3 regions of the Oceanobacillus sp. FSL K6-0251 genome follow, and region 1 is predicted to be linked to each of the others. Evidence: riboswitches for the same ligand, from Rfam matches in the RefSeq annotation. Region 1 holds a riboswitch; each other region holds the start of a gene.
What was found. A riboswitch is a leader RNA that binds a small molecule or an ion and turns the genes downstream of it on or off. The one in region 1 is predicted to bind S-adenosylmethionine.

Region 1 (10,736 bases):
TTTTAATCCTAACCCCCACGTTTTCTTTTAATAATTCCATTGCAAATTTAAGAAGTTCTTTACGAGTAGGAAAATAGTACCTGAGAGTGGATTGAGAAATTCCGGTTTCTTTTGCTATTTTTCGTGTCGTTGCATGTTCAATCCCCTTTTGAGATATAATTTCCCATGTAGATTTTGCTATTTGTTCCCGACGTTTGCTATGATCAACTTTTTTTGGCATAGAATAATTGTATCAGATAAAAAGAGAAAAACAAAATTTTTTCGCTCAATTGAGTTATTAAAATTGCGCGTTCGTTTGTAGCTATGATAAAATCTTTTTAGCTCAATTGAACTAAAAAAGTTTGCTTAGCTAAATACTCAAGTCAAACGATGGAATGAATTTTAGAACAACCAAAAAAGCTTTAGACAGCGAAGGGGCAGATGGGATGAAGGGGCAGGAAAATCGAATAAGATTATTAGATGTGTTAAGAGGCTTTGCGATTATCGGCACGTTAGGAACGAATATCTGGTTGTTTGCTCAGCCGGGGAATATTATGACTGTTTTTTCAAATGCAAATTGGTGGGAAAGCTTAGAGTCTTTTCTGCAAGCTTTCCTATCTGTATTTGTTAATGGTAAATTTTTAAGCTTATTGACTATTATGTTCGGAATTGGTTTGGAGTTGAAATATCGTAAAGCTGCAAGAGAAGGTCTTCCGTGGATTCGCCTGTATTTATGGACGATGTTTCTGCTGTTTTTAGATGGTTTATTACATTTTATTTTTGTGTTTGAATACGACATTCTAATGAGTTATGCAATTACAGGAATGATCGTTGCCTTCATTATTCGTTATCGTGAAGAAATGATGAAGAAAACGATGATAGTATCAGCAATTATTCATCTCACGGGCGTAATGCTGCTGTCGATAGCATGGTTCTTCTTAATAAAAGAAGCGTCATTTCTAAATGAAATGGCGAGAATGTCTCAAGAAACAAGTAATTTATACTCCAATCAGAGTTATTGGCAACAAGTACAATTTAGAATCCGAGACTTTTGGGGGTTAAGGGTAGAGGCTATTCTAATAATCTTTATGAATATCACCTTGTATATTTTAGGGATTCGGTTATTTCGTGCAGGTGCATTTTCAAATAACGAAAATGGGCAGCGTCTCCGAAAAAAATTAATGATATATGGTCTCGGTATTGGAATACCATTAAATTTACTTACGTTAGTACCGGGCGGATATTTTGATATTGCCTCCCGGTATGTATTTGCTCCGATTTTGGCATTAGGCTATATTGGCTTATTCGCTTGGGTACTGAAAATAAAAATAGCTCCATGGCTGATTAATCGATTTGAATCTATAGGAAAAACTGCATTAAGCTGTTATATATTACAAAATATAGTGGCATCAATTATCTTTTATGGCTGGGGGGCAGGGGTGGCTCCGATGTCTTCCGCTTATACTGTAATTGTTTATTGGATTCTTATTACAATAGTGATGATGATAACTGCTGAACTTTTTATGAAGTATTTAGGTACAGGTCCGTTGGAATACTTGTGGAGAAAATTATCATATTCTCCATTTAAAAAATAAAGTGATCCATTATACAATCAAATTTCAAAGCATAACTAAAAGTTTACATGAGGCAATGGGTTGACTCTTTAAACGCAGGGGCGCTAACTCCCTGAATTACTTAGGATAACGCAGTGGAAAAATATATAAATTCTAACTCTAAAATAAGAGGTTATTTACTAATAACAGCTTTTATATGTACTAAAGAGAAAGAAACTGCTGCACAATCATGTAATCGATTGTGCAGCAGTTTCTTTTCTAATGTTTCTTATAACAAGCTTCTATTTATGCCGTTGTATACATTTCATTCACTTGCTTTTGCAGCTTTTTATCCTGTACATATTCATCATAAGCCATTTCTTTATCCACGATGCCATTCGGAGTAATCTCCATAATACGATTTGCGATACTGTTGATAAATTCATGGTCATGTGATGTAAAGACAAGAGATCCTTTGAATTTAACAAGCCCATTATTTAATGCTTGAATGGATTCAAGGTCAAGGTGGTTTGTCGGCTCATCCAAAATAAGCACATTCGCTTCGGAAAGCATCATTTTAGAAAGCATACAGCGGACCTTTTCGCCTCCGGACAGTACATTTGCTTTTTTCTTCGCTTCTTCTCCGGAAAATAACATTCTACCTAAGAAACCGCGCAGAAATGTTTCTGTTTCGTCCTCCGGAGAGTATTGACGCAGCCAATCCACTAACGATAAGTTTACACCGTCAAAGAACTCGGAATTATCTTTCGGGAAATAGGACTGGGAAGTCGTGATTCCCCATTTGTAAGAACCTTCGTCCGGCTCTAATTCTCCGGCAATAATCTGCAATAGCGTGGTATTGGCAATATCATCCTTGCCAACAAGCGCTACTTTATCATTTGGATTTAGTGTGAAGTTAATCTTATCCAGTACTTTCACACCATTAATCGTTTTAGATAAATCTTTTACTTGTAATAAATCATTTCCAATTTCACGCTCTGGGGTAAAGGCGATATATGGATATTTTCTAGATGACGGCTTAATATCGTCCAGCGTAATATTATCAAGCATTTTCTTACGTGACGTTGCCTGCTTCGACTTCGAAGCGTTCGCACTAAAACGGGCGATAAATTCTTTTAACTCTTTAATTTTCTCTTCTTTTTTCTTATTAGATTCTTGAGCCATACGGGATGCAAGCTGGCTGGACTCGTACCAGAAATCATAGTTTCCAACGTAAAGTTGAATTTTCCCATAATCGACATCTGCAATTTGCGTACATACTTTATTTAAAAAGTGACGGTCGTGGGATACAACGATAACCGTATTTTCAAATTGAATCAAAAATTCTTCCAGCCATTGAATTGCCTGAATGTCTAATCCGTTTGTCGGCTCATCCAGAAGAAGAATATCCGGATTGCCGAATAAGGCTTGCGCAAGTAATACTTTTACCTTTTGTTCTTCAGGAATCTCAGCCATTTTTAAATCATGAACAGATTCTTCTACACCAAGTCCTTTCAGAAGCACGGCAGCATCGGACTCTGCTTCCCATCCGTTCATTTCTGCAAATTCACCTTCCAGCTCAGCAGCACGAATGCCATCTTCTTCGCTGAAGTCTGCTTTCATATAAATTGCATCTTTCTCCTGCTTTACATTATATAAACGCTCATGGCCCATCAAGACAGTCTCTAAAACAGGGTGCTCTTCGTAAGCATAGTGATCCTGTTTTAAAACTGTCAGACGCTGTCCGGGTGTCAGTGATACATTACCGGATTGCGGCTCGATTTCACCTGAGAGAATTTTCAGGAAAGTAGATTTCCCTGCACCATTTGCTCCAATCACACCATAGCAATTTCCAGGGGTGAATTTTAAATTAACATCTTCAAAAAGCTTCTTATCACCATATCGTAAACTAACATTAGTTACTGTTAACATATTTTATATTGCCTCCAAAAAATCGTTATCAGAATAAGCTTACGTTATTTGAGATAACAATGCAAGATAAGACGGTTAAATAATTGATGTCGTATCCTATAATTTAAGGTGAGCAGAGAAATAGACCGGAAGGCTTAGTCAAAAATATGACGCTGGGTTATTACAGGAAGGTAAAATAACAGGTATCATCAAAGTAAGTTAAGGAAATATGTTATTCATTATCCTCTAAAACCGGGTTGGGAAGCAAAGAGGTGTGAATGCCAGCAAAAAATGGTACACAAGCGGGATGCCAATTCAGATTATTTTCATATACTAGGAAATAAGAACATGCTGAAGAAATATCGATAGATGAAAGCAAGCGACCGAAAGGAATCTGATGCTGCGATGAAAAAGTACAAGGCGTATCGAAAGCATATTAAGAAAAAATCATGCCGATTTAGAACAGCCAATGAAACTTTTTTTAAATGTAATACGTAAATAAATGGTAGAAGAACAATTTATATAGAAGAGAAAAAAATGAACACGACATTTCCTCATTAATGAAGGATGCAGTGATTTGAAAAAAGCAATTTTGCTGAAAAACGTTAGGTTTACTAGTTTACCTAATTTTTTGTATCAGCTGTTGTATATTAAAAAGCTTTTGTATATATTAATAAAAAGGGGTATGTCCAAAGAGGGGGAACACGTAGATGAAAAGCAAGTCGGTTTATTTGCTGTTTACCGATACAGGAAGCTATCTGTCACGATTAATTCATCTGTATACCCATGAGCCTTTAAACCATGTTTCTATAGCTTTAGATAGAGAATTAACAGAAGTTTATAGCTTTGGGAGAAAACAGCCTAATAACCCATTTATCGGCGGCTTTGTGAAGGAGGATATTTTCTCGCCGTACTTAAATCAGTCCAGGTGTGAAATTTACGAGCTTAAAGTCACTGAAAAAGAATATGAATATATTAAAACCTTTATTCAGCATATAGAGATTGATAAAGAGAAATACCGTTATAATTTTATCGGTCTGTTCGGGGTTATGATGAAAATAAAAATTACACGGCAGACAGCCTTTTTTTGCTCACAGTTTGTGGCAACCATTTTACAAAATGTAACGAGCCTTCCGCTGACAAAAGATCCTTATTTTACAACACCAGAGGATATTCGGAGTGCTCCTAATTTAAAGCTTATCTATGAAGGGGTATTATTACATTATAAAGACATAGATTCGTTATCACTGACAGAACAGCCATCATTATCTTATATTTCTAATTTATAAATGTCATGATAAGGCATCTAAAAAGCACAGCGTCTCACTGGAGGCGCTGTGCTTTTTTGGGTTTCATTCAAACAAGTCCTGCATCGCGTCCATGCTGACATCTTGAATGCCAAGAGTTTCATAAGGGACGACAAGTTTCATGGTAATATTATTTGCTTCTAAGTCCATATGGTGTACAGCAACATCGAAATTCCCCTGTAATTCCATATCAGTAACAGCTACATAAATTTCCTGGCTGTCTGGATCAATAGTTACCCATTCAGGCATTGGCAAAAAGCGATCCATATATTCCATGATTTTTTTGTTCGGCAGCTCTAACAGTCCAACGGATATCGACTTTTGCTGTAGGATAAGGTCCCCATTTGCCTGTTCAATCGGTTCAAAACGGACGGATAAAGGCACCGTAGAGGAGAAAACAGGCAGTTCTCCCATCAGATGCACATCATCTTCAAGCAAAATACGGTAATGATGCTCTGTTCCCTCCAGTAATTTTTCAATATAAGCATTGACTAGATTATTTAAGTTTTGCTTGGTTGTCTGAATATAAAACTCAGAGCTTTCCTGCTCGTCTATCATGGTATTTGGAGGGAATGCATTATTGGAAACCGGCCAAAAAATAAGTACCAGCAGAACCAGCAGGATAAGGCCGTTAAAGATGAGGAGACCGAAAAACCCGGCCCTCCATTTATTATTGATTTTTATTTGTCTGTTCTTTATTCTCATTATGTTTTCATCCCAACTTAATTAAAATATTCCAGAATACGTTCAGCCATTAAATAATATCCGTCATAATTAGGGTGGAAATTATCTTCTGCAAATAAGTCTGCAGCATCGTCATCAAATAAATCATCAATTGGAACAAAAGTGCTGTTTTCATTTTCGCTGACAATTTCTCTTCCGATATCATTCCAATTCAGAACGATTTGATCCAATTCCGGGATATCCTCAAAATAATTTTTAAAAGGATTAAATATACCTAATAGATAAATAGAAGCATCCTCATTAAGGGAACGGATCGTATCAAATATCTCATGTAATCGTTCTTCATAGGATGTTTGTTCTTCATTGAAATAGCTGATCTCTAAATCCATGATATTTTCCTTCAGTACTTGCATAATATCATTCGCACCGATGGTTATGATAATCATATCTGCTTCTTCTAAAGCCTCAGCTAATGCAGGTTCTTCCTCCAGACGGTGAAGCAGCTGGTCCGTTCGGTTTCCGCGCTTTCCGAAATTTTGAAAATGAACGTTGGTATCAAGAACCTGGAGTGTTCTGTCTAATATCCCGACATACCCTCCCTGATCTGTATCGTCCCCTACCCCTTGCGTCAGGGAGTCTCCGAGTGCCACAATATCTACATCTTCCTCCGAAGCAAATTCAAATGTATTTTCTAAATCTTCGTCGACAGCGATTGGAGTATTTTCCTGCTCTTCAACGTCCCCCATAACCTCTTCGCTCTCTTCGGGTGTTTCTTCCTCATTTTCTGTTTCTTCAGGCGTAATTTGTTCTCTTAATGCTTCTTCTTTTTCCCGTTGTTCCGAGTTTAATTGAAAATAGGGCAGCTGTAAAATTGCAAAAACAGCAATAGCGGTAATCAGAGTGGAGCTAATGAGAATAAACCATTTCTTTTTCGTCATTTTCATCATCACACCTACGTGTTCTTTTCTTCTAGTTTATGTTGGAACAAATAAAATTACCTAAGAATACGAAAAGGAAATTAAATTTGTTATATGTGTATTTGCAAAATGGATTGGTAAAGTTTCATAGAATATATGCGTCTTCTTATAGTCTTATTTTAATCAAGGATAATCAATACTAAACAGATTAAATGAAAAACGCCTTCTAATTTTTAAGCTAGAAGACGTAACCACATTATAGTATAACATAAAACGAAACATCAATCAGTGGGAGTGTTGTTTTTCTCCATGATAAAATTACCCGCCTTTCTTAACAATAAAACATGGAAATGTTCTATAAAAGAAAGGCGGGGAAGGATGTTGTTTTTGTATTTAACGTCCGGAGCTGCGTAATTCAAGAGCAAATTGCGCCGGCTGAACGGTCGAAAGAATAAACACTTCAGATGATACTTCAGGAGCAGAAGCTGTGAATAAAATCGTGCCCTGATAAGCTGCGTTTTCTTCTGGTGTCTGTTTACCTTCCTGCAGCCATATTGCATCAGCTCCTGTTAATATATCTGTTGTCACTTCATCGATATCTGCCGCAGGAATTACCTCATAGCCTAATTTATAGAGAGGAACAATTTCTTCGTCCGCGATGCCGACAGTAATAATCCGCTTTTTGCGGACACCTTCGCTGCGGTCAAATGGGGATTGAAGTAAATTTTGCACTGCTATTTCCTCGGCTGATTTTTGATTGCCCTGTGATTTTCCTGTTGCTTTATCAATGGCCTGATCCAAGTCAGCTACAATATCGTCAAATGACTCTAAACCAATGGATAAACGGACCAATTCTTCCGTTGTACCGCTTTTTGCCAAGTCCTCATCTGTCAATTGCTGATGGGTTGTAGAAGCAGGGTGGATAATAAGCGATTTGGCATCCCCCACATTGGCGACATGAGACCAGAGCTGCACATTATCGATTAGAGTACGGCCTGCTTCTCGTCCGCCTTCAATACCAAATGTAATAACTGACCCAAAACCGCCCTTTAAGTATTTTTTAGCAAGCTGATGGGAGGGATGTGATTCCAGCCCCGGGTAGTTGATCCATTCTACAGCAGGGTGATTTTCCAGGTAAGCTGCTATTTTTTCTGCATTTTCGCTATGCTTCCTGATGCGTAAGTGTAAAGTTTCCAGGCCTTGCAGTAATAAAAAGGCATTTTGCGGACTAAGCGCAGGTCCGATGTCACGTAATAATTGGACGCGCAGCTTGGTAATGAATGCAGCAGGACCTAAATCCGCATATTTTAAGCCATTATAGCTCTCATCCGGCTCGATAAAATCAGGGAATTTATCATTATTCCAATCAAATCTGCCGCTGTCGACAACGACACCGCCGATGGTTGTGCCGTGTCCGCCAATCCATTTCGTGGCGGAGTGAACCACAATATCCGCACCCCAGGTTAACGGCTTGGCAAAATAAGGGGCAAATGTATTATCAATAATTAAAGGAATGCGATGATTATGAGCAATATCAGCCACCGTTTCGACATCAAAAACATATAAACTTGGATTAGTGATGATTTCTCCAAAAATTGCTTTTGTTTTATCTGTAATTGCAGCCTCAATAGCATCCGGGTCAGTTCCATCTACAAATTTTACATTGATTCCATAACGGGGGAGCGTGTTGGCAAATAAGTTATACGTCCCGCCATATAGATTGCTGTCCGCGATAATCTCATCACCGGCACGGGTGATATTTAAAATCGCCATCGTAATAGCTGCCATCCCGGAAGCTAGACCTAAAGCACCGACTCCGTCTTCTAATTGTGCAATCCGCTGCTCAAATGTATCTACCGTCGGATTCATAATTCGAGTATAGATATTACCTGGCTCTGCTAATCCAAATAAGTTTTGTGCATGCTCTGTATCACGAAAAACATAAGAGGTTGTTTGATAGATTGGAACAGCACGTGCTCCGGTTGTCGGGTCTGGAACCTGCCCCCCGTGTAACAAAATCGTTTCGTCTTGCTGTACTGGATAGTTTGACATTGTATTTCCTCCCTTTTTATTGAAAACACTCTTTTACCTGAAAAAAGCTCTCTTCTATAATGAAGAGAGCTCTGATAACTGACTTAGAACCCTCTCTTATCTTTCAGATGATATATCTGTAGGATGGAGCACCTGAATGTTCAAGTTGCCGGGCTTCACAGGGCCTATTCCCTCCGCCGCTCTTCATAAGAGATTCTGCTAAATATTTTGAAATTACTTGCGAGTATATAGTTTTACAGGTTAAAAGTCAAGTGTTTTACTAGGGATTAATAGATGAAATAAAGTGAATCTTCCTTCAGCGGGGATTTCTTTCATCCTTACTGAAGGAATTATCACAAAAGTATGACCTAAAGGCCTTTGGACGAACCGGGCCGTTACTGGCTGAAAACTATGCCTTTCTTCTTTTTCTCCGCGGTGCATCCCGGTAAATACTGGCCATATAGATAATAAGTGCAGCCCAAATCAAAGCAAAGGTAATCATATGATGTACCGTAAAGGTTTCATTATATAGAAATACCCCCAGAAAGAACATAATTGTCGGTGCCACATATTGTAAAAAGCCAACCATTGCCAATGGAATCCGTTTGGCCCCTGCAGCAAACAGCAGTAAAGGTATTGCTGTAACACCCCCCGCGCCTATAAGTAAAAGATTGTCCGATGTAAACAAAGGAGAAAAAGTAAAAGATCCTTCTGACGGAACAAATAGTAAATACAATAGAGCAATCGGAGCCACTACAAGTGTTTCAATAGTAAGTCCATACATTGCATGCAGATGGAGTGTTTTTTTAATCAATCCATAAAAGCCAAAGGTGATGGCCAATAACAGCGAAATCCAAGGGAACACACCATAGCTCAGTGTTAAATAAAGTACGCCGATACCGGCAAGGATGAACGATAAGACCTGTCCTTTCGTTGTCTTTTCTTTCAATACAAATACCGCTAATAAAATGCTGATCAAAGGATTGATATAGTACCCTAAGCTGGCCTGCAGCACATGTCCATGCTGAACCGAAAAAATAAATAGAAACCAGTTAATAGATATAACGATGGAAGCTGTAATGATAGCGATGGTTTTCTTTTTATCTTTTTTCAGCTCGTGGACCGTTTCAATCAGTTCACGCCAATTACCTGTCACCAGTACTAAAAAAATCATGAAAATTAAGCTCCAGACAATCCGGTGGGCTAGTACTTCGCCAGCTGGAACATGTTCAAGAAACTTCCAATAGATTGGAAAGATTCCCCATAATAAATAAGCAGCAAAGGTAATAACCGCTCCCTGTTGTAAAGATTTATCCTCCATTATCCATTCCTGCCTTCTGAAAAAATTAAACTAAAACCAATATTAAAACTTTATGAGGCAGGAAGCAATAACTTTTAAATAATGTATTCCGTAAAACGAAGCTTCATGGAGCGGGAGCTTTGTTTTCTTTGTACGAAATATTAGATATTTTTTTGAGCCGGAAACATTTCCAACAGCACAGGAATACTTTATCATAAAGAGAGAGACTTATCTGAATTATTACCTTTATCAGGATCGGGGAGAATATAAATGAGCAAAAAGTTTAAACATATGGAAACAGCAATGATTCACGAAGGGTACGATTCCAAAGAGCTGCTTGGCAGTTTAACACCGCCCATTTTTCAAACATCTACATTTACCTTTGACACAGCGGAGCAGGGGGAGGCACGTTTTGCCGGAGAGGAAGAAGGACATGTCTATACGCGTGTCAGTAATCCGACCGTGCAAATACTGGAACAAAAGCTGGCCGCATTGGAAAAGGCTGAAAAAGGACTGGCATTTGCCTCGGGGATGGCTGCCATATCTGCCGTTTTGATTGCACTCACCAAAGCAAATGACCATATTATTTGCTCGTCCGGACTATACGGCTGTACCTTTGGACTGTTGTCGATGATGGATAAAAAATATAATATCCAGACAGATTATATAGCTATGACAGATGCGGAAAGTATAGAGGGAAAAATCAGGCCAGAAACAAAGGTATTTTATATTGAGACGCCGATTAACCCGACAATGGAAGTAATTGATTTGAAATTAGTGATTGATATTGCTAAGCGGCATAATATTTTAGTTGTGGTGGATAATACATTTTCTACACCGTACCTGCAGCGTCCGTTGGAATTGGGGGCAGATGTGGTAGTGCATAGCGCGACAAAATATTTAAGCGGTCATGGTGATGTGATTGCGGGCATCGCCGCAGGAAATCACGAATTAATGGAGCAAATCGCAGCAACGACGCAAAAGGATATTGGCGGTGTGCTTTCGCCGTTTGATGCCTGGCTGGTTGTTCGCGGAATGAAGACATTGCCGCTCC
Region 2 (10,736 bases), 2.1 Mb from region 1:
GCAAGACAGCTAGGCTGCTAGAGAAGGAGAGAAGATCATGATACAAAAAGTATTGATTGCTAATCGCGGTGAGATAGCCAGAAGAATTATTCGCAGCTGCAAAGAATCAGGTATCAGGACGGTAGCTGTCTATTCCGAAGCAGATGAGAATGCTTTATTTAAACAAGAAGCTGACGAAGCTTATCCTATCGGTCCTTCACAAGTGCAGCAAAGCTATCTTCAATTAGATAAAATTATAGAAGTGGCCAAAAAAACAAATGCCGATGCAATTCATCCAGGCTACGGTTTCTTGAGTGAAAGCCCTTCATTCGCTGAACGCTGTAAAGAAGAAGGAATTATTTTTATTGGACCGGAAGCGGCTATTTTAAGTCTGATGGGAAGTAAAATTGAAGCTCGAAAAGCGATGATAGCAGCGGGGGTGCCTGTAATTCCCGGTACTGATCGTGCGGTGGAATCGCTGGAAGAAGCGGTCACTTTTGCCGAGCAAATTGGCTACCCTGTGATGTTAAAAGCATCTGCAGGCGGTGGAGGTATCGGAATGGAGGTTGTTCACACTTCGGATGAACTGCGAAAAGCTTTTGAAAATAACTCCAAGCGGGCCTTGTCTTTCTTTGGGGATGGAGCAATGTTTTTAGAGAAACACATAACAAACAGCAGGCATATTGAAGTACAGGTTTTAGCAGATTGTCATCAGCATACGGTTCATTTATTTGAAAGAGAATGCTCTATTCAGCGCCGGAATCAAAAGGTCTTAGAAGAAGCCCCATCGCCATCTATTTCTGAAGCACTTCGCATGAAATTAGGAGAAACAGCTGTTATCGCTGCGGAGGCAATTGATTATAGCAATGCCGGAACAATTGAATTTTTAGTTGATGAATCGGAGCAATTTTATTTTTTGGAAATGAATACACGTATTCAGGTAGAGCACCCCGTCACAGAAGAAATAACAGGGATTGATATTGTCAAAGAACAGATTCGTATTGCCAATCAGCAGGCACTGTCTTTTACACAGGAAGAAATCACCCGAAACGGGCATGCGATAGAAATAAGAGTTTATGCAGAAGATCCCATTCGATTCTTTCCATCGCCCGGAAAAATCACAGCACTGGAACTGCCTGAAGGAGAAGGTGTCCGTAATGAATGTGCTGTTGCATCCGGAGATATGGTAACTCCTTTTTATGATCCAATGATTGCAAAACTGATCGTTTTTGGGGAAAACCGGGCAGAAGCGAGGAATAAGCTGGAAAAAGCGCTTGGTCGATTCAAAATAGAAGGGATAAAAACCAATATACCGATGCTTCAGGAAATTATCACCTATGAGGCATTTAAAAAAGGAAATACACCAACAAACTTTTTAGATAAATATTATCAACCAACTACAGGAGGGAATTAAGATGGAGATTAAAGCATCGATGGCAGGAAATGTGTGGAAGATTACAGTGCAACAGGGAGAGGCTGTGGAAGAAGGGCAGGATGTCGTTATTCTAGAGTCAATGAAAATGGAAATTCCGATTGCTTCAGAGGGAAAAGGGATTTTGAAGGAATGGAAGGTGCAAGAAGGAGATTTTGTTAATGAAGGAGATACGATTGCAATCGTTGACTAAATCAGTTTGGAGTGAACGCCTATGCAACTTGTAAACGTAGAAACAGTGGATAATCATATCGCTGTTATCACATTAAATCGGCCGGAAGCAGCCAATGCATTATCTTTCGCGTTACTAACAGAGTTAGAGAATTGTATTCAAAAAATCAGTACGGATCGTGCTATACGCTGTGTGATTATTACAGCCAGCGGAGAAAAAGCTTTCTGTGCCGGAGCAGATTTAAAAGAACGAAAGGCAATGAATGAGGAGGAAGTTGTTGCTGCTGTACAGAAAATTAGCAGACTTGCCGATTCCATAGAAAAAATAGAGGTTCCTGTAATTGCTGCTATTAATGGCGTCGCCTTTGGAGGTGGACTGGAAATCGCTTTAGCCTGTGACCTGCGCATTGCGGCCAATCATGTAAAGCTGGGGTTGACGGAAACCTCTCTGGCGATTATACCCGGAGCCGGCGGGACACAGCGTTTGCCAAGATTAATTGGAATCGGCCAGGCGAAACTGCTTATTTATACTGCCAAAACAATTTCAGCAGAGGATGCATTAGCCATTGGACTGATTGAGCGGTCAGTCGCCACTTCTTTTTTACAAGACGAAGCAATAAGTATTGCCCGGAAAATAAGCCAAAATGGACCGATTGCTATGAAGCAGGCTAAACAAGCGATTAATCAAGGAATGGATCTTTCGATAGATGAAGCGGTTCAATTGGAACATGCAGCTTATGTAAAACTAATACCGACAAAGGACAGAAAAGAAGGATTGCTTGCATTTCAAGAGAAAAGAAAGCCTGATTACCATGGAAGTTAAAGCCGGAAAGGAGAATGCTTATATGCCTGTGAATCAAGAACTTAAGGAGCGTATAGAAAAAATAAAAAAGGGAGGAAAACAAAAGTATCACGACAGCAATGCTGAAAAGGGCAAGCTTTTTGCTAGAGAAAGAATCCAGCTTCTTTTTGATTCTCATGAGACACTTGAGGATGGTTTATTTGCCAATGCGATGGATGAAGACCTGCCGGCAGACGGCGTGGTTACAGTAACAGGAAAAATAAACGGTCAGACAGTTTGTGCGATGGCAAATGATTCGACCGTCAAAGCAGGAAGCTGGGGACAGCGGACGGTGGAGAAAATTTTACGTATTCAAGAGACGGCTGAGAGGCTGGAGGTGCCCATGGTTTATCTGGTAGACTCTGCCGGTGCCCGAATTACAGATCAAATAGATATGTTCCCGGGAAGAAGAGGAGCGGGACGTATTTTCTATAATCAAATTAAGCTGTCAGGAAGAGTGCCGCAAATCTGCTTATTGTTTGGTCCATCCGCTGCCGGCGGTGCCTATATTCCGGCCTTTTGTGATATCGTTGTCATGGTTGATGGGAACGCATCGATGTATTTAGGTTCACCGCGAATGGCTGAAAAGGTCATTGGCGAAAAGGTTTCTTTAGAGGAAATGGGCGGAGCAAAGATGCACTGTACAACCTCAGGAGTAGGCGATGTTTTAGTAGATACCGAAGAAGAAGCGATTCAATTTGCACAGAAGTACTTAACGTATTTTCCTGCTAATTTTCGTGAGAAGCCAAAAAAAGCAGCATCTGTAGAACCAAAAAGCTTTGATAAGCCAATCAGCGAAATTATTCCAGAAAATCAAAATGCTGCTTTTGATATGTATGAACTGATTGACCGTACAATTGATGAAGGCAGTTTTTGTGAAATAAAAAAGCGGTTTGCTCCAGAATTAATTACTGGGCTGGCCCGTATCAACGGTCAAAGTATAGGAATCATTGCTAATCAGCCACGTGTAAAAGGAGGCGTTCTTTTTACGGATTCAGCAGATAAAGCAACAAAATTTATCCAATTATGTGATGCGTTTGAAATTCCGCTGCTGTTCTTAACGGATGTACCAGGATTTATGATTGGAACAAGAGTGGAGAAGCAGGGAATTATTCGCCATGGAGCCAAAATGCTGTTTGCAATGAGTGAGGTAACGGTACCTAAAATTTCTGTTATTGTCCGAAAGGCTTATGGAGCTGGTCTATACGCGATGTCAGGGCCGGCTTTCGATCCGGATTGCTGTTTAGCCTTTCCAAATGCACAGATTGCTGTTATGGGACCGGAAGCAGCAGTGAATGCAGTAGAAGCAAATAAAATCGCTCAGCTTCCAGAAGAAGAAAGGGAGGCATATATCGCAGAAAAGCAGGCCGCCTATAAAGAGAACATTGATATTTACCGCTTAGCTTCCGAAATGATTATTGATGATATCATTGATCCAGATCATCTTCGGAGCGAGCTGACAAGACGTTTCATCATTTATCAGAATAAGAAAAAGCAATTTACCGAGAGAAAACATGGGGTTTACCCAGTGTAAACAAATAATGGAAACGCTTAGGCTAGAATGTGGTCTAAGCGTTTTTACTGAAAACAAAAGAATATTAATTCACCATAATTGTATTATGTAAACTAAATGATGAATTTTAAGGACACGATGAAAAAAGCTGCTCAATCGATTTAGCATCGTACTCTATAGCAGGAAAATATAATTACATGTGATAAAACAACCAGTCGCCGCTTACAGCAAAAAGATATCTGCTAATATTATCAATAGATTTTGATCAAGAAACGCTTCATTAAATTAAAATTTCCACTTGACATATTTTTTGAATTCGATAACATATAAAGAAATCTTAAAAAACTAAATAATGTAATTCCTTATCAAGAGCCGGGGGAGGAACTGGTCCTATAATCCCGCAGCAACCATTACTGGAAACGCAGTAAAATGGTGCTAATTCCAGCAAGTTTTCACTTGAGAGATGAGGCAGTGTGTAAAGAAACCCTCTTCTCCTGGAAAAGGGGTTTTTTCATTTTTAAACAAGGGTAGGGAGGGAATAATTTCAAAGGGGCAAGCATGGCTTAAAACCGAGTAATTAGATAGGTAAAGTTTAATTATTATGGTGGCTGTAAGAAAATTAACGAGATGGATTTACAATTTGTATGATTTTATCGCAGCACAAATCAGTGGGCAAAGGAAACAGACCAGGTTCACGATGTCCTAGGGCTGAAACTGGGACTGGGACTGCGATTACTCGTCCCATCGAAGAACTTTTGCGATTAACCGTCCTATTATAAAGAGTTGTGCGTCGAAAAACCTTCACTAATTGAAGTTTCACTGTATGACAAACCAAAATTTTAAATGTATGAGGAGAGATTTCATTGACTAAAACAGATAGTTTATATCAAAAATCTTATTTTAACCGGATAACAGAATTAAAAGAATATGCACCGGAAGCGTTTCAAACTTTTTTTGCTTTTAACGATAAAGCATTAGCTGAGGGTGAATTATCAGTTAAATTAAAGGAATTAATTGCGGTAGCCGTAGCGCACATTACGGGGTGCCCGTACTGCATTGATTTACATGTGGGGAATGCTAAAAAAAATAACGCTGATAAAGAGGAAGTAACAGAGGCCATTTTTGTTGCAACAGCTCTAAAGGCTGGTTCAGCGGTTGCTCATGGTGTGAATGCGCTAAATGCGTTTGATGAAGAGGAAAAAGACGAGCTGTACAAAGCATCCTATTTTAATAGATTAACCGAATTTGGTGACATTGATGCGGATACATTCAAGGCATTTGCTGCTTTTGATCATAAATCTATCAAAGCAGGCAAATTGACCGAAAAGGAGAAAGAGCTTATCGCGGTGGCATCAGCACATACCACAGGCTGCCCGTATTGAAGCGGTCAAGATGAAAATTTATGAGAAAAGGAGCTTATCGAAACGATGACAAAACAAATTCACCTGAATGGATTTATTCAAAATTCACCTTCCCCTCACTCGACAGGATTATGGAAGCATGAAAAGGACGAGGGGACAAAACATAATGACCTGTCATATTGGATAGAAACAGCAAAAATCCTGGAACGCGGTAAATTTGATGCCATGTTTATTGCTGATGTGCTTGGAACCTACAGTGTATATGAAAATAGTCATGAAGCAGCTGTCCGGCATGCTGTACAGCTTCCGGCTCATGATCCATTGATTCCGATTTCTGCTATGGCGGCTGTCACTGAAAATCTCGGCTTTGCGCCAACAATTTCTGCTACATATGCACAACCATACGCACTCGCAAGGCAGCTATCTACACTGGATCATTTAACGAATGGAAGAGTTGCCTGGAATGTGGTGACTTCTTATTTAGAAAGCGAGGCAGTCAATCTTGGCCTTTCCAGCCGTCTTCCTAAGGAACAGCGCTATGACCGTGCAGATGAATTTCTCGAAGTCGTTTATAAACTTTGGGAACACAGCTGGGATGACAATGCTGTTGTTCATGATGGCACAAAGGATACATTTGCACAGCCGGATAAGGTTCGTTTGATTAATCATGAAGGTGAATTTTTCAATGTACCTGGTCCGCATTTGGTTGAACCTTCTCCGCAGCGTACGCCTGTTTTATTCCAAGCAGGAGCTTCACCAAAAGGAAGAGATTTTGCAGCGAAACATGCAGAGGCGGTTTTTACTAAAAATCATTCCTTGGATGCGTTAAAGGCCTATGTTGCAGATATTCGAAAACGAACAGAGGAACAGGGCAGAAATCGGCAAGATATATTTGTTTTTCCTATGATTTTGCCAATCATTGGGTCAACGGAAGAAGAAGCGCTGGCAAAGTATGAAGATTTAACAGACCACGTCAGCTACGAAGGAACTGCGTCTCTCCTTTCCGGACATACAGGAATCGATTTTTCAAAATATAATCCGGATCAGTATATTGAAGATATACAGACAGAAGCAGTACAGGGAAATCTGGATATGTATACAAAAGATCCTAATAAGAAATGGACACTGCGGGAAGCTGTTAAAAATCATGGACTCGGCAATGGTACGGTGAAATTTATCGGAACACCTGAACAAATTGCAGATCGAATGGAAGAATGGGCATTTGAAGGTGACGTGGATGGTTTCAATATCGCGCAGACCTATTCTCCGGATACATTTCGGGAATTTGTGGATTTAGTTGTTCCTGAATTGCAAAAACGCGGCATTTACCGGACTGAATATGAAGGGAAGACGCTTAGAGAAAATATGTTTGGAAATGGAACACCCCATTTACCCGATAATCATCCTGCGCGAAAGCTTGGCAGCTTTCAGCCGAGATAACGGAGAAGTACATTTCCTGTTTTACTCGTATGTGCAAGGAGGTCAGAGATGAGTACAATTATGCTTTATACATGGATCGGTTTTGCAATATTTCTAGCTGTCATGCTGATCCTTGGTTACATAAGTGCTAAAAAAACGAAAAACATCAGTGATTTCGCTACAGGCGGCGGAAGTCTGGGACCCTATGTACTGGGCCTGTCCTTTGCTACTACCTATCTAAGTGCAGCAACTTTTCTGGGTTACCCGGGATGGACTCATGACTGGGGATTGTCTAACCTCTGGCTGTTTTTGGCGATGATTGGCGGCGGGCCAATAGGAGTGCTGATGGTAGCTAAAAAAGTAAGAAAGCTGAATACAAAACAAAAGTCCCTTTCCCTGCCGGATTGGCTTGGTGACTTCTATAATAGTGATATTTTAAGAGTGGGAACTGGGCTGATTTTACTTTTTAACATTTTTTATATAGCAGCTCAGTTTGTAGCAGGAGCAAGAATTTTTGAATACCTTTTGGGAATGTCTTATACAAGCGGATTGATATTTATCGCAGTCATTGTTGTTCTGTATGTTTATGCCGGAGGAGCATTTGCTGATATTTATACAGATGCTGTCCAAGCGGTTATGATGGCAATTGCAGGCTTAGCTATATTTATTTCCGGAATTATTATTTTCTGGGAAGGAAGTGTTACAGCAACCTTCACTGGCATTACAGATAATCTCAGCGTGCAGAATGGGAATTTAGTAAGCGTATTTAACCCTGATTCGCTCCATTTCTATTCGTTTGGAGCAATATCTGGCGCGATTATTATTCAGTGGGCCTTTGCTTCTGCACCTCATTTATTCAATAAAGTGCTTGGCTTAAAGCATGAAAGAGACCTGGGAAAAATGATTCTAACCTATGTTATTACCGCAGCCTTTTGTCTGCTTGTTCTTTTTGGAGGGTTATACAGCAGAACAGCGCTTGGGGACAATGTTGCAGCCGCTGATTTAGCATTGATGGAGTACGTAGTTTGGGCCTTTCCGGCAATCTTTGTAGCTCTTTTTGGAATCGTTATTCTTGCTGCAGCCATGTCCACGACGGACGGGATATTCGTCTCCATTTCTACGGTGTTCGCGAACGACATTTTCCTGAAATTCCTCGTGAAAAAGAAAATTATCAAGCTAAGCAATGAGAAGGCGCAGAAAATTGCGCTCAAAATCAGCCGTCTAGCTGTTCCACTGGTGGGGCTGATCGCCTTTTTAATTGTATTACGGCCGCCCGCATATATGGGCGATGTCATGTGGATTGGGATTTCCGGCATTGCTGCAGGAACGATGGGACCGATATTACATGCTATCTACAGTAAGAAAAAAGCTCCAGCGAGAGCGGCAGAAATCTCGATGGCAGCAGGTTTGTTTTCCTACCTTTTTATTTACTTTACTGGTATTATCCCAAGTACCATGTCTGCAGGCGCTGCGGCTACTTTTATTGGTATAGCAACGATTACGATTCTGGCAAAAATATTGAAAAATCCTTCTTTACCACAAGAGAAGGAAACAGAAAAAAATCAGGTCCGGGCAAATTAAAGAGGGGGTGAGTATGGATGTTTGTTAATCCGATGCTTTCCGTATGGCTTTACGGATTTATCTTTTGTCTTATTATCATCGGTATCTCCCTTTGGAAAGGCTATTTTAGAAAATAAAATAATCATAACATGCTGTTAAATAATAAAGTAATAGATTGATAACCTCCTGCCTGCAGGGGGTTATTTATATGTTATTGTGTTTGCATACTGTGTTTGCTCGTCCCATAGAAGGGCTTTTGTAAGACACCCGTTTTAAAAACAAAGAAGGCTTGTCAGTTTCACTTTATCAGAATCTGATTAGCACCTAGAAATCAAAACAAATATTGCGTATAATGAAGGTGTTATGTAAAGTACTTAAACCACACCTCGTAAAGACAGAAAGAAACGTCATAGACGTTAAAAGTAGATATGAATAAGTTGAAAAAGGGGTAAAGGCTTGTGATCACGTATATGGAAAAAAGGGTAACAGAACAACAAATTGCGTTTCTCTATAATGAAATGAAAAACAAGGGAGATCAGGTAAATGCAGATAAGATGCTTGGTATCTTGGAAAAATACGTTAACCAAGAGTTTATTATCACCCTAACAGGTCATTTTTCTGCGGGGAAGTCTTCTTTGATCAACCATTTATTAGGGGAAGAAATTTTAGCGAACAGTCCGATTCCTACCAGTGCGAATGTTGTTAAAATCTCATCTGGAGAAGGTGCTGTCAATGTGTTTTATCACAATGGAGACGTGGTGGAATATCACGAACCGTATAACCTGGAGCAAATCAAGCAGTTCGCGACTAATAAAAATGATATAAAAAAAATGCACATCAGCACAGGGGATAACATTTTGCCGCAGGATACGGCTATTTTAGATACGCCGGGAATCGATGCTGCAGATGACGTGGACCGGATGCTGACAGAAGCTTCACTTCATTTATCGGATTATCTTATTTATGTAACGGATTATAACCATGTGCAATCCGAAGTGAATCTATTATTTTTACAGGCAATGCAGGAAAATGAACTGCCATTTATGATTGTTATCAACCAGATAGACAAGCATAATGAAGCAGAATTGCCTTTTGTCGAATTTGATAAAAAAATTAAACAAACGTTTGATCAATGGAATCTGCACCCTTCTTCCATTTTCTACACATCTCTTAAAAATTCGGAAGCACCGCACAATGAGTGGTCAGAGCTGAAAGATAAAGTGTTTCATATGCTGCAATCGAAGCATGAGTATATGACGATGGAGGCAAGCATTCGACAAATTGTGCGTGACCATAAAGAAAAGGTGCATCGGGAAATGTCGAATCAGAAAGCATCCCTGGATGACGTTGATGAAGCATTATTGGCTCAGAAAATAGAAAGCTTAACAAACGAAATTGAAAATCTGGAGCAGCAGCCGGAAAAGATAGCAGCCGGTTTTTTAACGGAGGTGGATCAGACTGCGAAAAATGCTTATCTGATGCCAGCTGATTTAAGAGAGCTTGCGAAGGAATATTTAGAATCTGTACAGCCTGATTTTAAGGTCGGCGGGTTATTCACTAGCAGCAAAAAAACAAAAGAAGCTAAATTAGAACGAAAACAAAATTTCATGGAAGCTTTAGAAAAGAATGTCGAGACAACATTAAAATGGAAGCTTCGTGATAAGTGGTATGAGTATATTGAAAGCAACCAGCTCGACTCTTCCTATCAGGAGAAAGGAGTTTCTTTCCTGGAATGGACATTAAGTGATGAGCTGCTGGAAAATAATTTGCGTAAAGGTGCTACGATAAACGGCGACTATGTTTTAAATTATACAAATGAAATTGCAGCCAGTTTAAAATCATATTTTAAGAAACAGATGAGACAGCTGGCTAATGAAGTGAAAAAAGAACTTGAAAATAAAAATGAGAGTAAATTAAATGAGTTAAAACAAGCATTGGAGGAATGGCAGAAGAAAGCATCAGAACGAAAGGCTAATCAGGCGCTTGAAAAGGAAGAGTCAGCTTATTTCAACTATTTAGATGAGGCGGAAGAACACCCGGAAGTGCCGGCAGAAATTATTACGGAAATGAAGGAGGATCTGCAAGCCCGCCAAGTGATTCCAGAGCAGGGCACAGCTGCTTTGGAAATATCTAATGAGGAAATACCGGCAGATGAGCCTGAGGAGGAACAAGAAGCCTTAGAGAAGGAATGGCATGATAATACAGCTCAGGATGTCGTCCGTGATATTGATCATGTATTGCAGCTGATTCAATTGCCGGGCTTTGAAAGCTACCAGCAGGATTTAAAGAAACGAAAAATATCTCTGACAGAGCGTTCCTATACGATTGCTTTATTTGGTGCCTTCAGTGCCGGAAAATCATCCTTTGCCAATGCCATTCTTGGGGAACGTGTCTTGCCGGTTTCCCCGAATCCGACAACCGCTGCGGTCAATCGGATTCGTCCGGTTACCAGTGAAAATC
Region 3 (10,736 bases), 1.6 Mb from region 1:
GATTTTCATGGTTTGAATTGCTGTATCATTTGTGTGATCGTCTGCTTCTGCACGATTGATATAAGCTTTTAACGATTGTAGCGCATGTGTCATCTTATCACGGCCTGCTAAATCTGCACCGCCCCGGTCTGCGTGATATTCCCGATGTCTGGAATAAGCACTGACGACAAAGCTTCCTAAAATAGAAAATAAGATTTGGAAAATAATGATTGCAGCAAATTGAACAATCCATTGCAGCTCGGAACGCACAAATCTGGAAACGATCATTGCAGCGATCCGGGATAAGAAGACGACGAATGTATTGACGATTCCCTGTAATAAAGTCATTGTCACCATATCGCCATTTGCAACGTGAGCCACCTCATGTGCAATGACTCCTTCTACGGCATCATCATCCATACTGTCCAGCAGCCCTTGAGAAACAGCAACTAAAGAGCGTTTTTTACTTGGACCTGTTGCAAAAGCATTTACTTCATGTGACGGGTAAATACCAACCTCTGGTGTGTGTGAAAGTCCGGCAGCACGGGACAACCGTTCTACTTTTTCATAAACGTCACGCTCTTGCTGTGTAGTAATATTATTCGGATCAACTATTTTCACCTTCATCATGGTCTTAGCCATCCAACGGGACATTGCTAAAGAAATAAATGAACCGGTAAAACCTACAACAATACTGAATATCATGAGAGAAACATAATCAATTCCGCCATCTGAACGATAGCTTGGTCCAATATCAAATATACTTGTAAGGATGGACCAGACAATGACGATTGTCGTCATAACCAAAATATTTGTTAAAAGAAACAGTGTAATTCTTTTCCCCATACATAACCTCCTGATGAATTTTCTATACTATAAATCATATCATATTTTGCGGCTAAGACTGAACTGTTATCTAGCTGGCTATGGAAAATTATTTGGAAAGAGAATAACTGCTAATAATGTAAACGTGTTCAATTGCTGATATAATAGAAAGGAAGGTTAATAGAAAGGCGGGGGTTTTCGTGGAGGCATTTCAATGGAACAGTGCGGATGAATTACGTCAGCTCTTAAATGAGCTTGTGAGCTGGAAGAGTATCAGTCTTTCAGAAGGAGAAAAGCAATTTCCCAGAAAGCTATATGCAAAGCTTCAGGATTTAACTTATTTTCATGACCATCCTGCTTACTTAAAACTGCATGAGGCAGACCAGCGCCGGAAGCTTTTAACTGCTTTATATAAACATCCGGAAGCTACGCAGACGATTTGTTTGATCAGCCATTTTGATACGGTAAATACCGAGGAATATGGTTCACTTGAGCCGCTCGCAACACAGCCGGAGGAGCTTACGAAAGTATATCTGGAACAAAAGGATACATTTTCGAGAGAGATTCGTGCAGATATAGAATCAGGTGATTTCTTATTCGGGCGCGGCACAATGGATATGAAGATGGGGCTTGTGATGCATATGAGTCTGATTGAACAGGCCAGTATAGAGGAATGGCCAATTAACCTGCTTTTATTAACTGTGCCCGACGAAGAAGTGAATTCAGCAGGCATGCGTTATGCTATCCCTGTTCTGACGGAATTACAAAAACAGCATGATTTAACCTATACGTTATTTTTAAATAGTGAGCCGACATTTCGGCATGACCCAAAGGACAATACACACTATATTTACAGCGGGACAATCGGGAAAGTTTTAGCTGGAGCTTTATTCTACGGGAAGGAAACCCATGCAGGAGAACCATTGAGCGGAATGACATCTCCATTTATCTCTTCATTTTTAACAAGGGAGATGGAATGGAATCCCATTTTTCAGGAAACGGTACTCGGTGAAACCGCTCCGCTGCCGGTTACACTGCAGCAAACAGATTTGCGGCTGCGGTATTCCACTCAGACTCCGTACCGTTCTTCCGCTTTATACAATATTTTTCTTTTAGAACGGACAGCAGAAGAGGCTTTTGCTTTATTTGAACAGGTTGCCAAGACTGCTGCCGCACAATGTAATGAACGGTATAAAAAGATATGCAAGGATAATCAAGTGCAGCCGATTGGTCATGTAAAAGTAATTACTTATAAAGAGTTATTAGAGTATGCAGGGAATAAACTGGGCAGGGAATTTGTTGAAGATGTGAAAAAGGATATTCATTTTCATGATGACTATGATGACCGGGAAAAATCGCTTCGTATTACGGACAGCTTAATGATTCATTGTCAGGAGCTTGCGCCAGCCATGGTGATTTTATTTGCACCTCCTTATTATCCTGCTGTAAATTCCAGCGGTAACGGTTTTGTAGAATATTGTGTTGATTTTGTTGAAAAAGAAGCGAAAAACGAATTTCAATTAGATATCAAACGGAGTCATTTTTTAAATGGAATTTGTGATTTGAGTTATGTACATTATCAAGGCAGTGATACAGGCCTGCAGGTTTACGAGGAAAATACGCCGGTATGGGGGGATTCGTATGAATTGCCGTTTTCATTGATGCGTAAATTGGATGCACCTGTATTAAATGTAGGTCCGTTCGGACATGATGCACATAAACGCACAGAAAGGCTGCATGTTACCAATGCATTTGAGCAATTTCCATATTTAATGCGTCAGCTCATTCTGCAAATTTCACAAAAAGAAGGCAAATCGTTATAATTTTATGGGTGTAACCATTAAAAAATAGATCGAAATGATTTATAATGAAATCAGAATGGAGGTGTTGTTCCATGAGTCCAGCAAACATAGGTATTCCGGGTTTGATATTGATAGTTATCATTGCCTTAATTATTTTCGGTCCCAAAAAGCTTCCGGAAATCGGGAAAGCAGCCGGACAGACCTTACGGGAATTCAAAAATTCAGCAAATAATATAATGTCTGAGGAAGACAAAAAGAAAGAAATAAAAGAAGATAATGATGAGCCTGAAAAGGACCCGTCAAAATAAGAGGAACAAGGCGCCGATGTAGTTTTCCATCATGCGCCTTGTTTTTATATTACATATAAAAAATGCTTGTAAAGAGGTTGATGCATTATCTTTACAAGCGTTCATAATCACGATCTATTTTCTTAGCCAGCCGTACGTAAAGCTAATTAATTATAGGGAAGAGGAGGAAAAGATTTGTTTATCATGGCATCACTAGAATCCCCAATAAGAAGTACCTACAATAATCAATAAGATGAACAGGACTACCAGTAGAGCAAAACCTCCGCCAAATTCATTGTAATTACTCATTTTTTACACCCCCTGTATGTTTACTATATGAAATGATTTTATGTTTGAGAGGGTATTTGACTAGAAAAAAGGATTTTAACCTATAGATATCGAATTAGAAAATTAAGAACGTAATACATCATCCGAGGTGGAATCGATGCAAAAACTAAATAACTTTTTATTAAACAAATGTCACAACAAAGGAAGTGTTTCAGGAATAAGTGTGCGCTCCGGGACAAGCGGTGCAAGCTTGTTTAATTATTATGCATCAACACGGCTGCAGCCTGCTTCCAACTTGAAAATACTTACAGCAGTAGCGGCATTAAGGAAATTAGGTCCTGAATATACATTTCAAACCGAGCTTCATTTGGGGGGGAAAGTAGTGGAGGAAACCTGTCATGGTAATGTTTATTTGGTTGGAAAGGGAGACCCGACTTTACAAGAAAAGGATTATAAACAGTTTGTGGCTTCTTTAAAAGAGCGTGGGATCAAAAATATATCCGGAGACTTTATTCTTGATGACAGCTGGTACGATGATATCCGCTGGTCTGATGATTTAATTTGGGCTGATCAGCAATACGGGTATGGTTCAGAAGTATCTGCTTTAACACTTGCTCCAGATACAGATTATGATACGAATGCTATTAAATTAATCATTACCCCGGAAAAATTGCATACAACCCCAAAGATAGAAATCCTGCCGCATACGGAAGGAATTACGGTGACCAACGATGCTGTAACGACAGAAGAAGCAGATGAAGAAGCATTGATTGTAAGGCGGAATAATTCAGCAAATCACTTTTTTATATCAGGAAAAATCGGCAGGAAAGAAGGAAAGCAGGAAGTATATATGGCTATTAAACATATTGAAAATTATATCGCAGACACAATCCGGCAAATATTAAAAAAGGAAGGTATTGCGTTAGAAGGCCGGATAAAAAAAGGAAAGCTTCAGGGAGATGCAGCGTGTATTTACCATAAACAGTCACCGCCATTAACTGGCATTATTATTCCCTTTATGAAGCTTAGCAATAATGGGATTGGTGAGATGCTCACAAAAGAATTAGGGCGTAAAACATATGATGACGGTTCATGGGAATCGGGTCTGGCAGCAGTGAAAGAAGCTCTGGCTACCTATTCAATCAATCTGGATACAATCCAGTTAAAGGATGGTTCCGGAATTTCAGCAGCTAACTTTATTCCAGCCGAAGAACTGACGCGTTTACTGTACGAAATCCAGCAGGAAAAGTGGTTCCCTGAATTTTTAGCCAGTCTGCCGGCAGCTGGAGAAGCCGATAAAATGATTGGAGGCACTTTACGTGAACGTATGAAGGGACTGGATGTTCAGGCAAAAACAGGAACCATTGAAGGTGTCAGCACTCTTTCCGGTTATGTAACCAATGGAAAGGGAGAACGGCTTATCTTTTCCATCTTATTTAATCATTTATTAGATACGGATACAGGAAAAGAATTAGAAGATGAACTGGTTGCGATAATGGCGGAGATAGAAGAATGGTGTTGACCTTTGTCATTTGTTTTTTGGGGGGGTTCATTATTTGATTTAAGCTGTTATTAAACAGAAGTTTAAGGGCGTATTGTGGAATCGTGAAGCCGGGGAAGCATATTTATAGAGCGAAGGAATAATAGCAGCAAGCTTTATTTCGATGAATTAAGCTTCATTTCATGTTTTTTTTATGACCTTACCATAGTTTTACCACATTTCCATGCTAAAGTGAAACTAAGATAGAAAAAATGGAATGAAGAAGCAGAAATGTTTTACTTTCATTTCATCATAATCACTTTGAATCTTGTAATGAATATGTCAAATAATAAGGAGAATGAATATGACAGTGCATATTTACGGAGTATCTTGCTCATCTACAAGAAAAGCGAGACAATGGTTTCGCAAAAATGGAATTGCTTATAAGGAACGAAATATTTTACATCAACCATTGACAATTGACGAACTAAAGAATATTTTACAAATGACTGTGGAAGGCACGGATGAGATACTTTCAACCCGTTCTAAAATTTTTAAAGAATTGAATTTGAATGTAGAGGATTTGTCTCTGCAAACTTTATTGAAATTAATTCACAAATACCCAAGACTGCTGAAAAGTCCAATTTTGGTGGATGAAAAAAGATTCCAAGTTGGGTACCATGAGGAAGATATTCGTCAATTCTTACCTCGTAAAACGAGACAGCTGCAATGGTTACAATGGAAAGTGGATTTAGGTTTAATAAAAGGGTAACGAACCTTAAATGAACCTTAAATTATGGAAGCATACGATGAAATGGCTGTATGCTTCCATATGTTGAATGTTGAGCAAATTAAATAATATGTAAGGAAGAATATAATTTCATCTTTACTCTAAAAAAGAGGCAGCTTTAAAATGAGCTGCCTCTTTTTTGGGGTATTGTTTTAAATTTTACTGACAACCTGCAGCGCCTGCTCAATATCTGCTATTAAATCCTCCGCATCTTCAATTCCTACAGAGAAACGAAGAAGGTCATCACCGATTCCTCTGTTATCTCTTTCTTCCTCCGGCATATCGGCATGTGTTTGTGTTGTAGGATAGGTAATAAAGCTTTCTACACCGCCCAGACTTTCGGCAAATACAATTAAGTTGAGGTTAGCTAAGAAAGAACGCACCTGGTCGGCATCTTCTAAACAAAATGAAAGCATGCCGCCTTTATTTGGATAATAAACCTGTCCAATTGACGAGTGGTCTCGCAGGTAAGCAGCAATTTTTTGTGCGTTTTCCTCGTGACGCTGCATACGCAATGCAAGTGTTTTTAACCCGCGGACAAGCAGCCAGCTGTCTGAAGCAGATAATGTTGCTCCTGACGCATTATGCATTTCAAATAATTTTTCGGAAAGGTCAGGACTTTTGGTTACGACCAGACCGGCTAAAACATCATTATGGCCGCCGATATATTTTGTCGCACTATGCACTACAATATCCGCACCAAGCGTAATTGGCTGCTGGAGATAAGGTGTTAAAAATGTATTATCAACAATAAGCAGCAGGTTATGCTTTTTAGCCAGCTCCGCATACTTTTCAATATCCACCTCCTGAAGTAACGGGTTCGTCGGTGTTTCTAAAAAGATAGCCTTTGTATTTTCGTTAATACATCGTTCTGTTTCCGTGATATTTTGACAGACATCATAGGTCACGGAAATATTATAAGCTTTTTCAAAATGATTAAAAATACGGTAAGTTCCTCCGTAGATATCTTTTGTCGCGATAAGGTGATCGCCCATACGAAACAGGGAGGAGAGAACTAATTGAATAGCTGCCATTCCTGAGCTGCAGGCGAAAGCAGCATCTCCTTCTTCCAGCTTTGCGAAACCTTCCTCTAAAACAGATCTGGTCGGATTCTTGGTACGCGTATAATCATAACCTGTGGAATGGCCAATTTCCTGGTGCTGATAAGCTGTTGACATGTAAATAGGCGGATTTATAGCCCCTGTCCGTTCGTCCGTTTTATTACCTAACTGTACTAATGCTGTTTCTATTTTTCTCATTTTCCTTCAGCCTCCTCAATCCAGAAACATGAATTCGCTTATCTTTCGCGAATATGCTGTTTTCTTATGATTTTCCCATGTGAAATCAATAAAAAACCCTTCTTATTCCAGAGATGAGATAAGAAGGGTATGATATCGTGATGATACATATCTTATCTTTAAAGGGGAGTTCCCTTCTGGAATTAGCACCTTGCTAGAAGCAGCTGGTTGCTGAGACATCGTCGGGCCAGTCCCTCCGTCTCTCTGGATAAGAATTGGAATTTTATTAAATTATAATTACGTTAACTTTACAAGAGCGAGGAAAAAAAATCAAGTCTTGATTTTTTTAAAAATGAAAAAGCCGGCAACACTGGCTTAGAGGCTGTGTATAGAAAGAAGAAGCTTGAAAAAAACGAAAAGTATTTGAAAAGGACTCCGATGACGATTACAATGGTAGTGTAGTGAACGTATTGTTGAATGGTTATAAAATGGACAATTACTCTGAATGAGTTGGATATGTCTGATAATAAAAAGGGTGAAATAATAAATATCCGAATGAAACTATTTAAAAAGGAAGAAGATATATGCGCAAAAAAAAGCTATTATGGGTAAACATTTCTATGTTAGCAGGTTGTATTATCATCATTGGCATGGGGATTTATAAGGATAACCGCTCTGTAGAATATTCAATGGAAGTGAGTACAGAAGACGGAACTGGACAAACTGGAGAAAGCGTAGAGATTTTTACAACCTCCTGGAATAATCGGTTATTAGGAGACAATGAACAAATTTATCAAACAGCTAATTTAGATTATCGCAACATACTTCAGCAGGAAGACAATGAAATAGAAGTGCAGGAAGAGCGTACTGTGACTCAAGGTACCGAAACAGAGGAAGAAACATACACAAATCCAGAAACAGAGGTGCAGGAAGAAGATTATATAGCTTCTGAGGAAGCATCATCTAATCAAATAACAAATGATGAGCCAGCTGACAGTGAACAAAGCAGTAACGCTTCAAATAAGGAAAACGCAGCTGGTGAAAATAATGAGAATACAGAAAGCCGAGAATCAGAATCGAATAATACGCAACGTTCCACAGCTTCTGTACATCAGAATCAATCTGAAAAAAATAGCCGCTTTTCTGATTCCAATAATTCTGGAGCTGAAACTGAGGCGCCCGGCACAAATGACAGGAATGAAGAGAATTCAGAGAAAGAAGATTCAAAAGATAAATCGGATCAACCGCCGAAACAGCCGGAAGAGGAAGAAAATGGCAACGATGATAATGCAAACAACAAGGAACCCGATTCTGAAGATGTAGAGAGTGAAGAGCCGGAATCAGAGGAAGGAAATCCTGAAGAAGAAGAAAATAATGGAGAGCATGAGACTGAAGAAGAGGGAGAAAACTCAGACTCAGAAACAGATAAAGGTTCTGAAGAGCACAAAGGTTCTGAGGTCGATACTGCATCCATCTATGCTGATTAAATTACGAAAGAAAGCAGCTGTTTCATAATTAAATTAATAAGGTAAAATAAAACTGCGAATTTGCTGTAGCCTGGCGAATTTGCAGTTTTTTAATATTAAAATCTCAACTTTCGCACCTATTAATAAGCATATATATCATGCGGGTTCTTTGATAAAACAAGTTTCGCTAAGTTTTCTAAAGAAATTATAATGAAAATTAGCCTAATCCCGCAAAATTTGATATTATAATAGATGCAGTGACTATTAAACGTGATAGTTCGAAATTACATTACATTTTATTTGTGGAAGATAGAAAGGATGGAAGATGAATTATGAGTAAACCAAAAGTAGTCGTTCTTGGTGCAGGCTATGCTGGATTAGTTGCAACAAGACGTTTAACTCAACAGCTGTCTCCTGAAGAAGCTGAGATTGTGTTAATCAACAAACATAATTACCATTATGAAAGTACATGGTTACATGAAGTAGCAGCGGGTACGATTACCCCGAATCAGGCACGTTTTATGCTAACAGATGTAGTTAACCCTAAGCGTGTACGTTTAATTTACGATACCGTTACGGAAGTGAAGCGTGAGGAAAAACGCGTTGTTCTTGAAAACAGCGAAGTGGCTTATGACTATCTTGTATTTGCACTTGGATTTGTATCCAACTCATTTGGCATTCCGGGTATGGAAGAGAATGCTTATGCAATCACAGATATTGATTCCAGCCGATTAATTGCAGAGCACATTGAATATCAGTTTGCTCAGTATTCTTCAAGCGAAGAAAAACGTGACGAGCAGCTTACCATCGTTGTCGGCGGCGGCGGATTCACAGGGATTGAATTTGTTGGTGAGCTTGCAGACAAAGTACCTGAGCTATGTAAAAAATACGATATCGATCGCAGCAAAGCAAAAATTATTAACGTAGAGGCAATGCCATCTATTTTACCTATGTTTGATGAAGATTTAGTTTCTTACGGAAAACAGTCCTTAGAAAATCGTGGCGTAGAATTCCGTATTGGTACTGCCATCAAAGAATGTACAGAAGACGGATTTGTTGTCGGCGAAGATAACGAATTAATCAAAGCTGGTACAGTTGTATGGACAGGCGGCGTAATGGGTAACCCGGTATTGGCTGAATCCGGATTTGAATTATTCAAAGGAAAAGTAAATGTTGGATTAGATTTACGTCCAGAAGGAGAAGAAAATATCTTTATCCTTGGAGACTGCTCATGGACAATGGATCCGGAAACTGGAAAACCATTCCCTCCAACTGGTCAGCTGGCTGTACAAGAAGGCGCGAAAGCAGCAGATAACATTGTTGCATTGATTCGTGATGAAGTGATTACTGACTTTGTTTTCTCTAACAAAGGAACAGTTGCATCTCTTGGCTTATCTGATGGTATCGGAAACGTGCTTGATGGTAAAAAACTAAGCGGTAAAGCAGCGGCAGCAATGAAAAAAGTTGTTGATGACCGTTCTCTATTCTTAGTCGGCGGTGCTAAAACATTACTTAAAAAAGGTAAATTCCGTCCATTCTAATAACCAAATAACATTCGAATTGAAGTTGTATTTGATAAATTACTCCACAGGAGGTAAGCGATATGAAGAATTTATTATGTTACGTTCTACTTGCTCTGACAGCCCTGGTAGGCTACCGTGTTGCAAGTGAATATTTAGAAGACAACAGGGACTTTAGATAAGCTTTTAAAAATTGCCGGGATAATCTCCCGGCAATTTTTTTGCTTTTTAACAAGGAATACTCTCCACCGCGTAACAGTAAATCCTAGCTTATTCACTGTATAGAAATAAAGCATCCCAAACATACTAAGTCTTAAGGGGTGTGTCATGATGCGAACGATTGTACTTTTATTGCTATTTTTATTTCTTATATTTCCTCATACAACGAATGCTGCTGTTATGGAACTTTATGATGAACAGGATGATTCTTGGCTTATCGATTTAAAGCCGTATATATTTGAAATGGATGAAGCGTTATTGGATTGGAATGAGATTCAAGGGTTAACAAAATATATGCAGGAGCAGGTCTATAAAAAACCGGAAAATGCTTATATAGATAAAAATGGAGAAATTATCAAAGAAAAACAAGGATTTACCCTGGACGTAAACCAATTTCATACTCTGATTAACGAAGCTTATTATGGCGGGGCAGGGAAAAACCGGCTACAAGTACCAAAACAAATGATTCCGGCACGCGTGAATGAAGACCTTTTAAAAGAATTAAAGGAGAAAGAGTTAAATCGTTTTACGACAAGGTTTAAAAAAGGGAATACTGAAAGAACACGCAATATTGAATTGGCTGCAGATGCAATCAATAATACAGTGATCTTTCCCGGTGAGCATTTTTCCTTTAATGAAATCGTGGGAGAGCGGACAAGAGAAAGAGGTTACCTGCCGGCTCCGGTAATCGTAAAAGGGGAGTTTAGTGAAGATATTGGCGGAGGGATTTGCCAGGTATCCTCAACATTATTTAATGCGGTGGATCTGCAAGGCATTGAAATAACCGAACGCTATGCACACAGCAGAGAGGTCCCTTATGTTCCGAAGGGCAGAGATGCTAC

Region 2: linked by a shared signal. The riboswitch ahead of MKY45_RS11210 (carboxymuconolactone decarboxylase family protein) and the one ahead of MKY45_RS21020 (O-acetylhomoserine aminocarboxypropyltransferase/cysteine synthase family protein) in region 1 are both predicted to bind S-adenosylmethionine.
Region 3: linked by a shared signal. The riboswitch ahead of MKY45_RS13620 (methionine biosynthesis PLP-dependent protein) and the one ahead of MKY45_RS21020 (O-acetylhomoserine aminocarboxypropyltransferase/cysteine synthase family protein) in region 1 are both predicted to bind S-adenosylmethionine.

What each region holds. Positions count from the first base shown of each region.
Region 1 covers NZ_JBBORS010000001.1:4,298,863-4,309,598, reverse strand. The annotation lists gene MKY45_RS21050 (TetR/AcrR family transcriptional regulator) at 1-220, opposite strand, end outside; gene MKY45_RS21045 (DUF418 domain-containing protein) at 426-1,574, shown strand; gene MKY45_RS21040 (ABC-F family ATP-binding cassette domain-containing protein) at 1,839-3,464, opposite strand; gene MKY45_RS21035 (hypothetical protein) at 4,154-4,732, shown strand; gene MKY45_RS21030 (YpmS family protein) at 4,796-5,455, opposite strand; gene MKY45_RS21025 (SGNH/GDSL hydrolase family protein) at 5,473-6,372, opposite strand; gene MKY45_RS21020 (O-acetylhomoserine aminocarboxypropyltransferase/cysteine synthase family protein) at 6,745-8,403, opposite strand; SAM riboswitch class I at 8,497-8,595, opposite strand; gene rarD (EamA family transporter RarD) at 8,792-9,703, opposite strand; gene megL (methionine gamma-lyase) at 9,953-10,736, shown strand, end outside.
Region 2 covers NZ_JBBORS010000001.1:2,220,834-2,231,569, forward strand. The annotation lists gene MKY45_RS11185 (acyl-CoA dehydrogenase family protein) at 1-21, shown strand, start outside; gene MKY45_RS11190 (acetyl-CoA carboxylase biotin carboxylase subunit) at 38-1,393, shown strand; gene MKY45_RS11195 (acetyl-CoA carboxylase biotin carboxyl carrier protein subunit) at 1,395-1,604, shown strand; gene MKY45_RS11200 (enoyl-CoA hydratase) at 1,626-2,405, shown strand; gene MKY45_RS11205 (acyl-CoA carboxylase subunit beta) at 2,428-3,957, shown strand; SAM riboswitch class I at 4,296-4,406, shown strand; gene MKY45_RS11210 (carboxymuconolactone decarboxylase family protein) at 4,800-5,318, shown strand; gene MKY45_RS11215 (LLM class flavin-dependent oxidoreductase) at 5,364-6,737, shown strand; gene MKY45_RS11220 (sodium:solute symporter family protein) at 6,786-8,297, shown strand; gene MKY45_RS11225 (dynamin family protein) at 8,735-10,736, shown strand, end outside.
Region 3 covers NZ_JBBORS010000001.1:2,705,128-2,715,863, reverse strand. The annotation lists gene htpX (protease HtpX) at 1-825, opposite strand, end outside; gene MKY45_RS13645 (M20/M25/M40 family metallo-hydrolase) at 1,005-2,627, shown strand; gene tatA (twin-arginine translocase TatA/TatE family subunit) at 2,699-2,914, shown strand; gene MKY45_RS13635 (YjcZ family sporulation protein) at 3,107-3,202, opposite strand; gene dacB (D-alanyl-D-alanine carboxypeptidase/D-alanyl-D-alanine endopeptidase) at 3,339-4,703, shown strand; gene spx (transcriptional regulator Spx) at 5,026-5,433, shown strand; gene MKY45_RS13620 (methionine biosynthesis PLP-dependent protein) at 5,604-6,710, opposite strand; SAM riboswitch class I at 6,860-6,964, opposite strand; gene MKY45_RS13615 (hypothetical protein) at 7,274-8,176, shown strand; gene MKY45_RS13610 (NAD(P)/FAD-dependent oxidoreductase) at 8,488-9,696, shown strand; gene MKY45_RS13605 (VanW family protein) at 10,003-10,736, shown strand, end outside.